One region of the Arthrobacter sp. BF1 genome, then DNA from elsewhere that is predicted to be linked to it. Evidence: riboswitches for the same ligand, from Rfam matches in the RefSeq annotation. Region 1 holds a riboswitch; each other region holds the start of a gene.
What was found. Region 1 has a riboswitch for cyclic di-AMP ahead of AC1MCD_RS03050 (aggregation-promoting factor C-terminal-like domain-containing protein). Riboswitches for the same ligand answer to the same signal wherever they lie in the genome.

Region 1 (4,270 bases):
CCGACGTTATGGCCGGCTGGTTCCTCGGGCTCGCCTGGGTGGGAATAGTGATCCTGGCCCATCGGCTTTTCCATGTACTCCGGAAACGCGAGCACGCCGGTCCGGCACCCACATTCGAGCACCACGCCATCCGGGACGATCAGCCCAGCTGATTCCGGGCAGGGCCGCCCTGCCCGGATGATAGTTTTGACCCATGCGCACTCTTGTTGTGGACCACCCGCTGGTCGCCCATAAGCTCACCGTCCTGCGGGACAAAAACACCCCGTCTCCGGTCTTCCGGATGCTGACGGAAGAGCTGGTGACACTGCTCGCGTACGAGGCCACCCGCGATGTGCGCACCCAGGATGTGACCATCGAAACGCCGGTTAGCACCACCGTGGGCACCGCCTTCACCAAGCCCACGCCGCTGGTGGTTCCCATCCTGCGCGCCGGCCTTGGCATGCTCGAGGGCATGACCAAACTGGTCCCCACAGCCGAGGTGGGTTTCCTGGGCATGGCCCGCGACGAGGAAACGCTGGACATCATCACCTACGCCGAACGCCTGCCGGAGGACCTCACCGACCGGCAGATCTTTGTCCTGGACCCCATGCTGGCCACCGGCGGCACCCTGCGCGAAGCCATCAAATTCCTCTTTAAGCGCGGCGCCTCGGATGTCACCTGCATCTGCCTCCTGGCCGCGCCGGAAGGCCTGGCGAAGCTGGAAGAAGAACTTGCTGACGCCAACGTCACCATTGTCCTGGCCTCCATCGACGAAAAGCTCAACGAGAAGTCATACATTGTGCCGGGACTCGGCGATGCAGGAGACCGCCTCTACGGCATCGCCGGTTAGATTCCCGGGCGCAAGGGCAACGGGGCCTTCCGGATTCAGGAGCCCGCCGCTAGCCTGTGCGAATGGACTGGAAACTCGAACTTGTCTTTGTCCCTGTATCCGACGTGGACCGCGCCAAGGATTTCTACGTCAACAAGGTGGGCTTCAACGCTGACTACGACGAGCGGCCCGGCGACGGGATCCGCTTTGTCCAGCTGACACCGCCCGGCTCCGCCTGCTCGATCTGCATTGGCGAGGGTCTCAATGACGCCCCGCCGGGCACCGCCCCCAGCCTGCAGATGGTAGTCAGCGACATCCAGGCCGCCCACCACCACCTCAAGAGCAACGGGGTGGACGTGAGTGACGTGGATGTCCAGGACTGGGGCCACTTTGTCTACTTTGCGGATCCCGACGGAAACAAGTGGGCCGTGCAGTACATTCCGGGCCGCGAGTCCCAAAGCTAATTCATCCGGACACAGCAGCAGGCCCTGAACCGGGGGGACTCAGGGCCTGCTGCGGTACGGATCCGGGGAGAACCGGGTTTAGTACCAGTTGTTCGACAGGTGGAAGTTCAGCGCGCCGCACGGCGACTGGTAACGCTCCTGGATGTAATTCAGGCCCCAGTTGATCTGCGTGCGGTAGTTGGTGAGGTAGTCCGCGCCGGCGCTCGCCATCTTCTCGGCGGGCAGCGATTGGACGATGCCATACGCACCGCTGCTGGCGTTGGTCGCCGTGGTGGTCCAGTCGGATTCCTTGGTCCACAGCGTCTGCAGGCACTGCATCTGGTCCGGGGCCCAGCCGTAGCTGGCCAGCTGGCCGGCGGCGTAGGCCTGGGCACCGGCGGGGTCGTTGACGGCCACAACAGGAGCAGGCTCCGGCGCGGGGGCCGGTGCGGCCTCGGGTGCGGGGGCCGGTGCCGGAACGGGGGCCGGTGCGGGCTCGGCGGCCTGCGGGGCAACGCTGATTTCAGGAGCCGCAGGTGCCGGCACAGACTTGGCCTGCATCTCGGCCTTTTCCATCGTCAGTGGCGACTCGATCTCGGCAGTGGACATTTTCTGGGTGTCGCTGACCGCTGTGAGGCTGCCGGATTCGGACGCCTGGCCCGCTGCACCCAGCCCGATCAGGAGGGCGCACGCTGTGCCGAGCACGGCAACGCGCTGTCCCAGGGAGGGAATTCGGTTGCGAAGTTTGTTTGACCCGTTATGCGGGCGTGTTTCTACCTTGGATTCAGACATGATGGATCGCCTCTCACACCTGCGGAGTTAGCTGTCGGGTTCGGATGAGGGCATCCGGCCACACGGAAACATCACGTGCTGGCTTCACCCCAAGGACACTTGGGTCCGGGACTCTGGGTCCCCCGCCTCTGCCTCGATCGATCGGGAATCCGGGAAGCGGCAGAGCTTGGCGTCATCCGGATGTGCGGCCCGAACGGGATCCGCACTCTATCGACGGTACAGGAGCGTGGCGCTTAAGTCACATTTTGGTAACGAGCATCACGACGTCGGCGTGTTGGCTTGCGGTGCGCCGACTCCAGTGGGGAGGTGGAGCGCGAACTGGGTGCAGCCGGGTTTCGACGTCACCTCCACTGTGCCCCCGTGCGCCTCAACAATGGACTGCACGATGGACAGGCCCAGGCCGCTGGTGCCTTCTGCGGCCCCGGCGCCGGAACCCGGCGCCGTGCTTTTGCGGGCTGCGTCTGCGCGGGCGAAGCGGGCGAAAGCGTGGTCTACGAATTCGGGTGGGATGCCCGCGCCGTCGTCCGTCACGGTCACCACAGCGCGGCCGTCCTCTGACGTCCGCACGCTGGTGACCACGGTGGTCCCCGGCGCCGTGTGCTTGCGCGCGTTGGAAAGCAGGTTGACCAGCACTTGGCGCAGCTTCGACGCATCGCCGTTGACTGAGAGCGGCTCGTCGGGGAGTTCCAGATGCCAGTTATGGTCCGGGGCTATCACCTTCTCATCGCTGACCGCCTCGATCACGAGCTGCGTCAGGTCAACCTCGCCGAGTTTCAGGGCTTGCCCCTCGTCCAGCCGGGCCAGCAGGAGCAGATCCTCCACGAGTGTGGTCATGCGCTCGGACTGGCTCTGCACCCTCGCGAGCGACTTCCTGCCGTCCGGGGTGAAGTTCTCCGTCATCCGCATCAGCTCCGTGTAGCCGCGGATGGCCGTCAGGGGAGTCCGCAGTTCATGGGAGGCGTCCGCGACGAACTGCCGCACCTTGGTTTCGCTTCGTTGACGCGCCTCAAGTGCGCTGGAAACGTTGTCCAACATCAGATTCAGGGCATGGCCGACGCTGCCCACCTCGGTTCCGGGGTTGGCGTTCGACGGCGGGACGCGCACGGCCAGTGCCACCTCGCCGGCGTCCAGCGGAAGCCGCGCCACCCGTGTCGCAACCTCGGAAAGCTGCTCCAGCGGCTGCATGGTGCGCCGGATGAGCACCGTCCCCGCCAGACCGATCAGCAACAGCCCGCCAAGGGAAACAAACACGAAGGTCCATACAAGTGACGCCAGGGTGCTTTCCTTGGCATCCAACGGAAGTCCCGTGACCAAAACGTCACCGAAGCCCGTTTCCACGGCCACAATCCGGTAATCCCCGTTGGACAGCTGGCGGTCCACAGGATTGCCGTTTCGGGCCAGCGCGAGCAGGGCCTGCTTATCTTCCGTGCTGAGCGCAGAGCGCGTAGCGTCCGAGTCCAGGTAACCGCCGCTGTTGATCTGGCCGTTCAAGATGCGCGCATTGAGTGTTCCCACGCTCTGCCCCCGGGCATCGAGCGGGTCCCTACCGTTGAAGCCACCTCCACCCTGGGGCCGGCCGGGATCGTTCGAGCGGTTGGCTGCCTGGCTCAGCTGCTGATCCAGCTGCCTCGTGAGAAAGGAATCCATCGAGGCATAACTGAACAGTCCCACCGCACCGCAGATTGCCACCAGCAGGGCCATGGCCAGCAGGATCAGGCGGGTGCGCAGGTGCCAGGTGGCTGGTTTCAGCCAGCTGCGGCCCGGATGCGGGGTAACTTGTTGCGCGGACATGGCCTGCCGCGCTATTCGGCGGGCTTGATGACGTAGCCGGCACCCCGCACGGTATGGATCATGGGCGGGTGCACCGCGTCCACCTTTTTGCGCAGGTAGGAAATGTAGAGTTCCACGATGTTCGCCTGGCCGCCGAAGTCGTAGTTCCACACTCGGTCCAGGATCTGGGCTTTGCTGATCACGCGCTTGGGGTTCTCCATCAGGTACCGGAGCAGCTCGAACTGGGTTGCCGTGAGCTGCAGGTCGTCCCCGGCGCGTGTGACTTCGCGCGTATCGACGTTGAGGACAAGATCGCCCACCACCAGCTCGGCCGTGTCCATGGCAGCCACCCCGGACCGCTGGACCAGCCGGTGCAACCGCAGCAGCACCTCTTCCATGCTGAAGGGCTTGGTGACGTAATCATCCCCGCCGGCCGCCAGGCCGACGATCCGGTCCT
Region 2 (4,270 bases), 170 kb from region 1:
ATGGTGGAGGCTTCGAGGAAGGGCGCCTTGTTGGTGGCCGAGGCGAACTTGGAGCCGAACTCGCCGAACGACAGGTGCTGGGCCTTCTTTTCCACCAGGCCGAAGGCCGCGATGTCCCAGAACGCTGTGGAGCCGCCGACCCCCAGGACAACCTCGTAGCCCTCCGGGGCGCGGAAGAACTGGCTGAGGCCCTCACGGACGGAACCCACCAGGTTCTTGACGGGCGCCTGGCGGTGGGAAGTACCGAGGATGGTCCGGGACGCTGCGGACAGTGCTTCAATCTGCTCCGGCCTGACCTTGGATGGTCCCGCGCCGAAGCGTCCGTCCTTGGGCAGGAGGTCGGCAGGAATAGTGATGCTGGTTTCGCTCACAAGGGCTCCAATTCGGCATGGACGGGGTTGGCGTCCGGGACGGTGGGGTGGCCGGCAGTCAGTGACGGCTGCAACGAGGGCCGCTTTTATTCTGCCTGAAACCTTTGATCGGGCGGCAACCGGCACCGTCATAGTCTGGTCAGTGAGACGATTCGCGGCGCCCCGCGATTATCCGGACAAATTCAAAATAGGCTAAGCTTTTTACTGGACCTCGCTGCGGCTTGAACGCGATACGGTGGGTCAACGCAAGGTACTGTGCTCGAGGAGCTGAGCTGGATGACGGATCTGATCGATACCACGGAGATGTATCTTCGAACCATTTTGGAGCTTGAAGAAGAGAACATCGTTGCTCTTCGCGCACGCATCGCCGAGCGGCTGCGCCACTCGGGACCCACGGTGTCCCAGACCGTCGGCCGGATGGAACGTGACGGACTGGTTGTAGTGTCCGGGGACCGTCATTTGGAACTCACGGAGACCGGCCGCAAACGCGCCACCGAGGTGATGCGCAAACACCGGCTCGCGGAGCGGCTCCTGGCTGATGTGATTGGCCTGGACTGGGCTTACGTTCATGATGAAGCGTGCCGCTGGGAGCACGTGATGAGCGAACGGGTTGAACGGCGCATCTACCAACTCCTTGACCACCCCACCAAGTCGCCCTACGGCAACCCCATCCCCGGTCTGGCAGCGCTCGGCGGGGCGGCAGCCGTGCCCGAAGCTGGTGTGATTAATCTCGTTGAGGCCATGCGCGGATACGGGCCGGCGTCGACTGTGACGGTCAGCAGACTGGCCGAGCCCATCCAGGTGGAACCTGAGTTGCTGGTACAGCTGGATGAGGGTGGAATCAGGCCCGGCGCGGCGGTCTCGCTGGAGCGCGTGGGTGAGTACATTTCCGTACGGGTCCCGGGGATCGAGGGCGCGCTCGAGCTGCCCCCGGAAGTTGCTGCCCACGTTTTCGTCTCCGTCAGCTGACACCCACCGCAACCCGGTGAAGGCAGCCCGGTGAAGGCAGCCCGGTGAAGCGGGCCTATGGCGCTGCCGTTCCACTTCGGCGTTAGCGCACCTTCTGCCGTATGGCAAATATAACGGAATTGTTACTGTCCGTTTTGATCGCCTATAGTTTAAAACCAAGCGTCGATATAAAAGCGTTACCTGATCTGGAGCCGAGCTCTGCCAGCGGATCGGGTGCACGAATCACTAACTGGCAGAGGCGGGGGAACCACAACCGGCAGTCGCAAGGCTGCCTTGGGGTGAAGTCCGTCAGCAGCAAGCCTCTTCCAGCGAAGGATCCTCACGGGATAGTTCTGCGCCAAGTGCTTGCAGCGGCGGACCGGGTCTATGAACTCTCTGACCCGAATCCGACAGCTAACTTCGCAGGCTATCCAGAGAGGAACATTCTTGACCACGCAATACTCCAGGGGCCGCCGCCGGGCGGCAGGCCCCGCTTTGGCGCCTCGCGCGGCTGAGGATTCCACCGCGGAGAGGCCCCGTGATCCGCAGCGCGAAGCGCGCCGCCGCCGCCGGGGTGCGTTCCGGCAGGTCACCGAATTCGCGTCCGCCAGCGGCGTTGGGCAGAAGGCCGGCATCGCCCTCGCTGCAACGGGCCTGGTCCTGACCGTGACCGTTCCGGTGACGGGCCCGGTCATGGCGGACCAGCAGCCTGGCCACTCCGTTTCGGCCGTGTCGGCCGCCCCGCAGCCTGAGATTTCCGCCGAAGCCGCCGCGCAGATTGACTTCAGCCGCTCGGCTGTTGTTACCCAGGGCGACCCGGACGGCAAGCTGAAGCAGCTGTTGAGCGCACAGTCGGCAGGATCCATCACCCGTGCGGCCTCCGCAGGGAGCCTGGGTGCGCCGCTCGCCCAGCTGGTCACCGCTTCACCGTTCGGCTTTCGGGTCAGCCCCATCACCGGCGGCACCGGTGACTTCCACCGGGGCCAGGACTACGTGGCCCAGTGCGGGACCTCAGTCCTGGCTGCAGCCAGCGGCACCGTGACGTTCGTCGGCTGGCACCAGTACGGCGGCGGCAACCGCGTTGTAGTGGATCACGGCAACGGCCTGGAAACCACGTACAACCACTTGTCGTCCGCCACCGTTTCGGTTGGCCAGACTGTGAGCCGCGGCCAGGTGGTGGCCCTCAGCGGCACCACGGGCGCTTCCACGGGCTGCCACCTCCACTTCGAGGTTCAGGTCAACGGCGAAGTTGTTGACCCCACAGGCTGGCTCTGAGTCCAAATGATGGCCAACTCTCAAATCACAGTGACATGCCGTGACCTGAATGTGACATTGGCTCTGAACTCCTGTACCGTCTAAAGCGCGTCAACTTTTCCGAAGTTGACGTTCTTGAGTGGATTGCCTAGCTCTGCCACCGCTCAAGGTCCGTTCGCATGACATCGTCTGGCAGGGGCGGGGGAACCAATTTTGGTCTTCGATTCTGAAGGCCTTGGGGTTAAGTCGCAAAGCTTCCCAGGAAGCAGCGCGGCCGGGTGACTCCCATCCGAATCCGACAGCTCACCTCGCAGGCATTGGGAGAGGCTACCTTCGTGTCTTCACGCCATAATTCTGCGCGCCACCGTGCGCAAACGGTTCGCACCAACCCCTTGGGCTCCGTGTCCAAGGCCGTTAGTGCAAATGCCGGGACCGTAGGTCGCCAGGCTGCTGTCATCGCAGCCGCGTCAGGTCTCATCCTGACCATGGGGCTTCCGGCCAACGCCGCGGACACCACCGCTGGTGTGTCCGCATCCACCGAGTCCGGGTCCGCGCAGGCTGCGCTTGCCGTGACCGCCGCACCCACGGCCACCGTTTCCTTCGAGCGCCCGGTAGTCAAGACCACCGCCGCGCCCGTGATTGAGCGGGTCCGTGCACAGTCCACGGCTGCGGAAACGGCAACCCGGGCTGCTGACGCAACCAAGGATGCCCCGGCCAAGCTTGCGGACAGTGTTTCCTCCGCAGCAGCGTCGGGCCTGGCAGCCATCGCCTACACCGGAATCGGCCACCCCTACCTCTGGGGCGGCACCACTCCCAATGGCTGGGACTGCTCCGGCTTCACCCAGTGGGTTTACGCCCAGGCCGGCATCAGCATTCCCCGCACGAACGCCTGGACTGCCATGCGGCCCACCTCCACCCCGTCCCCCGGTGACCTGGTCATGCAGAACGGTGGAGCCCACGTGGGCATCTACGTCGGCAACGGCATGATGATCAGCGCGCTGAACCCCGGACAGGGCACCCTGCTGCACGCCGCTGCAGCAACGGGCACGTCCTCGTTCTTCACCCTGGGCTGATAGTCCTCACCCCGGGCTAGTCCGTCCTCCGGACTTCCTCCCCGTTTCTTCCCTGGAAACTCTTCGCTAAATCCCCGTTCGGGGCGTGCCGGCGTACCCCCAAGATGCCGGCGCGTCCAAAGCCCTTGGGCTGCCTTCGCGGTCCTGAGGAACACGAAAGAGAGAATATTTAATGACTACACGTGCAACTGTTGCACGGCACCGCGCCGAGGTCACCAAGACCAACTCGCTGGCTGTCATTGCCAAGGCAGTCGGCGACAACGCCGGCGGCATGGGCCGTCAGGCCGCGGTTATCGCCGCTGCTTCCGGCCTGGTTCTGACTAGCGGTATCGCGGCCAACGCCGCCGACACCAACGTTCAGCATGAAGCGGCCCCCAGCTTTGAGGTTGGGACGGCAGCACCGGCCGTTATTTCGGCTGAATCCACCATTGCCATCTCCTACGAGAAGCCGGCGGTCACCACCACGCCGGCTCCGGTTGAAGAGCCCGAGCCCGTTGTTGAGGCGCCGGCCGCTCCGGCTGCAACCGCAGCCCAGCCTGCGGCAACCATCAAGGTGGCCGCTTCCGCCCCCGCTGCACCGGCCGCTCCGGTCGCAGCCAGCGGAAAGGGCCAGGCCATTCTGTC
Region 3 (4,270 bases), 1.7 Mb from region 1:
CACTGGAACTGGTCCGGGCCCCAGCCGAAGGCGGACAGCCGCCCGGCGGCGTAATTCCTCGCACCGGCGGGATCATTTACCGCGCCGCCGGGAATGGAAGGCACGACGACGACGGGCGGCGGAGTCGGCGTCGGACTCTCCGCCGGAGGTACTGGAGCAGGAACTCCGGGAGCCGGGTTCGGGGGTGCCGGGTTCGCCGGGGCCTGGGCAGCAGCCTTGGCCGCGGCATCAGCCTGCCGGCGTGCCTGCTCCTCCGCTGCCGCCCTTTTGGCGGCCTGCGACAGCTCGTAGGCAGCGAGGGCAGCCTGGCCTTGCCGGAATTCTCCTTCCACTGCTGCGGTGGTTCCCTTGAGTGAGGCGAGCTGGGCGGTGAGTTCATCGCTGTGCTGCTGTTGCTCCGCGACCTGCTGCGACACCGCACGCTGGGCTGCCTGTGCTGAGCCAAGCTTTGCTTCGGCAATTCCGGCCAGCCGTTCACGCTCCGTCTTTGCGGCACGCTCCTGCTCGGCCAGCGCTGCCGAGATTTGTTCCGACTCCGCTGACTTGTGGACCAGTAACGCCGTCTTGTCACTGACGATCCGGACGATGTCCAGGCCGTGGAGGCTGTTGGTCTGCAAGGCGTCCAGCGCCATGAAAAATCCCATGTTTGTGCCACCGGTCTTGTAGGACTGCACGGCGAGGGCCCCGATCTCCTTCTTGTGCCGGCTCGATTCCGCCTGGGCATGGGCCACCTGCGCAGCCAGGGCCTCCACCCGGGAGCTGGCCGCCTGAAGTGCGGACTGTGCCACAGCGTAATCGGCAGCAGCGGTTACGGCGGCATTGCCCAGCGCCTCGGCCTGGGTTTGCAGGCCACCGAGCAGGTCCCCGATTCTGGTGACTTCAGCGGCCGTGCCGGCCTCACTTTGCTTGGCCTTCTCCACGTCCTGCCAGGAAGGAAACCCACCGGGAGGCGCCTCGTCGGCGGCGTGCGCGGGCAGGAAGGAGAACGATGCGGCCACAGCCAGGGCGAGTACTGCCGCGACACCGGGCAGCCGCACTTTTTGTGCAAACGGGGACATAGTTCGTGAGCTTACCGGGCAAACCGCCGCCCGGGAGTTAACCGCCGGCAGTGCGGGGCCGGCGTCCGGACAGCGACTGGACCGCCTGTTCAATATCGATCCACGCGCGTTCGACGTCTTCCAGGTACAGCCGGCCGGCTGTAATCAGTCCGTCTTCCACTTCGAACAGCGCCACCCCGCGCACCTGAAACGGCTGGCCGTCCGTGCGGGTGCCAGTCCATGTCCATTCGACCCAGGTGGTGTTTCCGTCGTCAACAGTGCGCCTCACTTCCGACCGGAAGTCCGGGATTCCGGCGAACATGGCCTCCCAGTTGGCATGCATCTGCGCTCGGCCCGTGAAGGCCCGCCCGGGATGCGCGGGCTGTTCGCTTCGGTAGTTTTCGTGGAAGAGCGCCGCGGCGGCTTCAAGGTCATGGGCATTTAGTGCCGTAAAGAGCTGATTCAGAACATCGCTCATGGCGTCCCTCTCTCGCCTTCAGAACCACCCTTGGTGCCGTCCCGGCGCGGCACCGGGATGGGGGCTCACGAACCATTATCGGTGCTTTGAAGACCTTCCGGCGTCTTTATTTTGAGATACAACCATCAGTTAGATGACCTGACCGGGCATATACGGATGCCGGGCCGTGACCTGCATGGTCGTGGCTTACGGATGAAAAATCCAACGACTTGGCTGGGTGAATTCCGGCCCTACATTCCGTTATCGGAATGTGACATTCGGGAAAAGCGGCGGTTATGGTCGATAGGTGCCCTGGTTCAAAGCCGGGACATTCCCGTCAGTATGCCGAGCCCTGCCACTGACCCGGGACCCCAGACGCAATGCAACTGGCAGGGACGGGGGAACCACGTTTCCACGGCCTATTGAGGCCTTGGGGTTAAGTCGGCATTCGTCCCGTCCCTAACGACGGCGATCCCGGCCGGGTCTCTCCAACCCGAACCCGACAGCTCACCCCGCAGGCATGGGAGAGGCAATCAACCATGTCCAAGAAGTACACTGCCGCACGCCACCGTGCAGCCACCACCACCACGTCCCGCGCCCTGATGATCGGACGGCCGGCCCTTGTAGTCGCTGCCGCATCCGGACTGTTTTTCGGCGTCAGCGCACCGGCTCACGCCGGCGTCCACGGACCTGACGATTCCGGAACAGCCATTGCACAGGGCCAGGTCAGCGCACCGGCCGCAGCCGTGGCTCCGGCCCCTGCAGCGGCAGCAGCCAATGTCCACACCGTCGTTTCCGGCGACACCCTCGGCCAGATCTCCGCGGCTAACGGCGTAGCACTCAACGACGTCCTGGCCGCCAATGGCCTGTCGCTGACGTCGATCATCTACCCGGGCGACCAGATCCAGCTCCCCGCCGCCGGGCAGGCCTTTGCGGCACCCGCAGCGGCTCCGGCACCAGCACCGGCAGCCAAGGCCGTCGCGGCCCCGGCCGCTCCCACCAACACCGGCATCAAGCTGGCGTCAACCTCGGCTCCGGCCCAGGCCCCGGCCGGCTCAGCAGGCTCCGCAATCCTGGCCAACGCCTACTCCCAGCTCGGTGTACAGCAGGACTGCACCGCCATGGTGGAGAAGGCACTGCGCTCAGTCGGCAAGAGTGTTGGAGACCTGGCTCCCGGCCAGTTCTTCCAGTACGGAAACGTTGTTGGCACACCTGCCCCGGGTGACCTGGTAATCACCGCCGGACACGTCGGCGTCTTCGCCGGCAACGGCCAGGTTGTCAGCGGAGGCGTGGACGGTTTCAAGACCGAGGTCCACTCCATCAGCTGGCTCCAGGGCGCATCCTTCGTCCGCGTAGCGTGATCCCGGCCGGTTGGACGGCGGCGCGCGGCACCCGGCCGCCCGCCGTCGTCGGCCGCTGCTGCATACTCACACGTGCTGCCCGAACCAGGACAGCATGTCATTCCAGGCAGCAGTCGCCTGGGTCTGGTTATAGCGCTCCCCGGTGTCATTGTGGAAGGCGTGGTCCACGCCCGGGTAAACAGTGAGCTGATGCGTCACCCTGGTGGCGTCGAGGGCATCGCGGAGGGCCGGCATCGCGCCGGTAATACGCTTGTCGAGCTCGGCGTACACCCCTAGTACGGCAGCTTTGATGGCCGGCACCTTGTTCAGGTCAGGGGCCGGCCCGTAAAACGCCGCGGTGGCTTTCAGGCCGGGCAGCTCGGTAGCCGTCTGCCAGGTGATGCCGCCGCCGAAACAGTACCCGTTCATGGCGATGCGTCCGGACTCCACAAAGTCCTGACCCTGCAGGTAGTCAAAGGCCGCAGCGAAGTCGGCAACATGCCGTGCTGGCCCGGCACTGGTCAGTGCCCCGGAAATCGCGTCCGGATCGAGGCTGGCGGTGCCTCCTTCCCTGCTCAGCAGGTCCAGGGCCAGCGCCGCATAACCGGCTTTGGCGAACCGGCGCGCCACGTCCTTGATGTGCGGTGTCAGCCCGCGGTTCTCGTGGCAGACCAGCACTGCCGGGCCCGCTGCACCTGAATCCGGCCGGGCGAGGCAACCACTGATGTCAGTGCCGCCGGCGGCGAACCGGACTGTCGCCGTCGTCAATCCTGCGGCGCCCTCGGGGACGGACAGCGGGCTCTTCGCCCCCGGTACCGGTCCCGCAGCGGCGCCCGTGCCCGCCGTCGAGGCTGAGGGCGCCGGCGTGGGCATCGGGTCGGTGCTGCGCGGGACTTCCTCCGGCGTGCAGCCCACCAGCAACATCGCGGCCGACGCGGCGGCCATGCTGCCCGTGATGAAGGCGACCCGCCGCGTGAAGGTCCGCTGCGTCATAGCACCGGCACGGTAATCATCGAAGAATTCCTCGATCAGGTACCGTTCAAACTTTCCAAGCCGGACCATGGCAGGCCTCCTCGCGTGAGGCTCACATCCTGCTCCGAAGCACGCCGTCCTGCAAGGGGCACACAACATTTCCGGCCCCGCCTAGGGCAGCCGCCGCCGTTTCGGGAAGGCGATCCGGTCCAGGTCGTTGACTGCCATAACTGTTGAGCCGCGAGCGCGGCCCCGTGCCTGGTCCTCGAGTTGCGTCACGTCGTCGCCGTACCGCGAAGAGAAGTGAGTAAGGATCAGCGTGCCGACGGCGGCGCTGGCCGCTAACTCCCCCGCCTGCCCTGCGGTGAGGTGGGAGTACTGCCTGGCAAGCTCGCCGTCATCGTCACTGAACGTCGACTCGGCCACCAACAGATCAACCCCGTCCGCCAGGTCCTCGGCACCCG

Region 2: linked by a shared signal. The riboswitch ahead of AC1MCD_RS03875 (M23 family metallopeptidase) and the one ahead of AC1MCD_RS03050 (aggregation-promoting factor C-terminal-like domain-containing protein) in region 1 are both predicted to bind cyclic di-AMP.
Region 3: linked by a shared signal. The riboswitch ahead of AC1MCD_RS10885 (LysM peptidoglycan-binding domain-containing protein) and the one ahead of AC1MCD_RS03050 (aggregation-promoting factor C-terminal-like domain-containing protein) in region 1 are both predicted to bind cyclic di-AMP.

The regions. Positions count from the first base shown of each region.
Region 1 covers NZ_CM155271.1:630,551-634,820, forward strand. Annotated here, with positions in the region: gene AC1MCD_RS03035 (phosphatase PAP2 family protein) at 1-152, shown strand, start outside; gene upp (uracil phosphoribosyltransferase) at 194-829, shown strand; gene AC1MCD_RS03045 (VOC family protein) at 892-1,272, shown strand; gene AC1MCD_RS03050 (aggregation-promoting factor C-terminal-like domain-containing protein) at 1,351-2,043, opposite strand; cyclic di-AMP (ydaO/yuaA leader) riboswitch at 2,049-2,208, opposite strand; gene AC1MCD_RS03055 (sensor histidine kinase) at 2,302-3,834, opposite strand; gene AC1MCD_RS03060 (response regulator transcription factor) at 3,846-4,270, opposite strand, start outside.
Region 2 covers NZ_CM155271.1:804,974-809,243, forward strand. Annotated here, with positions in the region: gene serC (phosphoserine transaminase) at 1-371, opposite strand, end outside; gene AC1MCD_RS03870 (iron-dependent transcriptional repressor DtxR) at 648-1,340, shown strand; cyclic di-AMP (ydaO/yuaA leader) riboswitch at 1,545-1,763, shown strand; gene AC1MCD_RS03875 (M23 family metallopeptidase) at 1,767-2,594, shown strand; cyclic di-AMP (ydaO/yuaA leader) riboswitch at 2,744-2,904, shown strand; gene AC1MCD_RS03880 (C40 family peptidase) at 2,975-3,646, shown strand; gene AC1MCD_RS03885 (NlpC/P60 family protein) at 3,819-4,270, shown strand, end outside.
Region 3 covers NZ_CM155271.1:2,319,041-2,323,310, forward strand. Annotated here, with positions in the region: gene AC1MCD_RS10875 (coiled-coil domain-containing protein) at 1-1,058, opposite strand, end outside; gene AC1MCD_RS10880 (nuclear transport factor 2 family protein) at 1,096-1,515, opposite strand; cyclic di-AMP (ydaO/yuaA leader) riboswitch at 1,866-2,030, shown strand; gene AC1MCD_RS10885 (LysM peptidoglycan-binding domain-containing protein) at 2,034-2,855, shown strand; gene AC1MCD_RS10890 (dienelactone hydrolase family protein) at 2,922-3,896, opposite strand; gene AC1MCD_RS10895 (ribonuclease Z) at 3,978-4,270, opposite strand, start outside.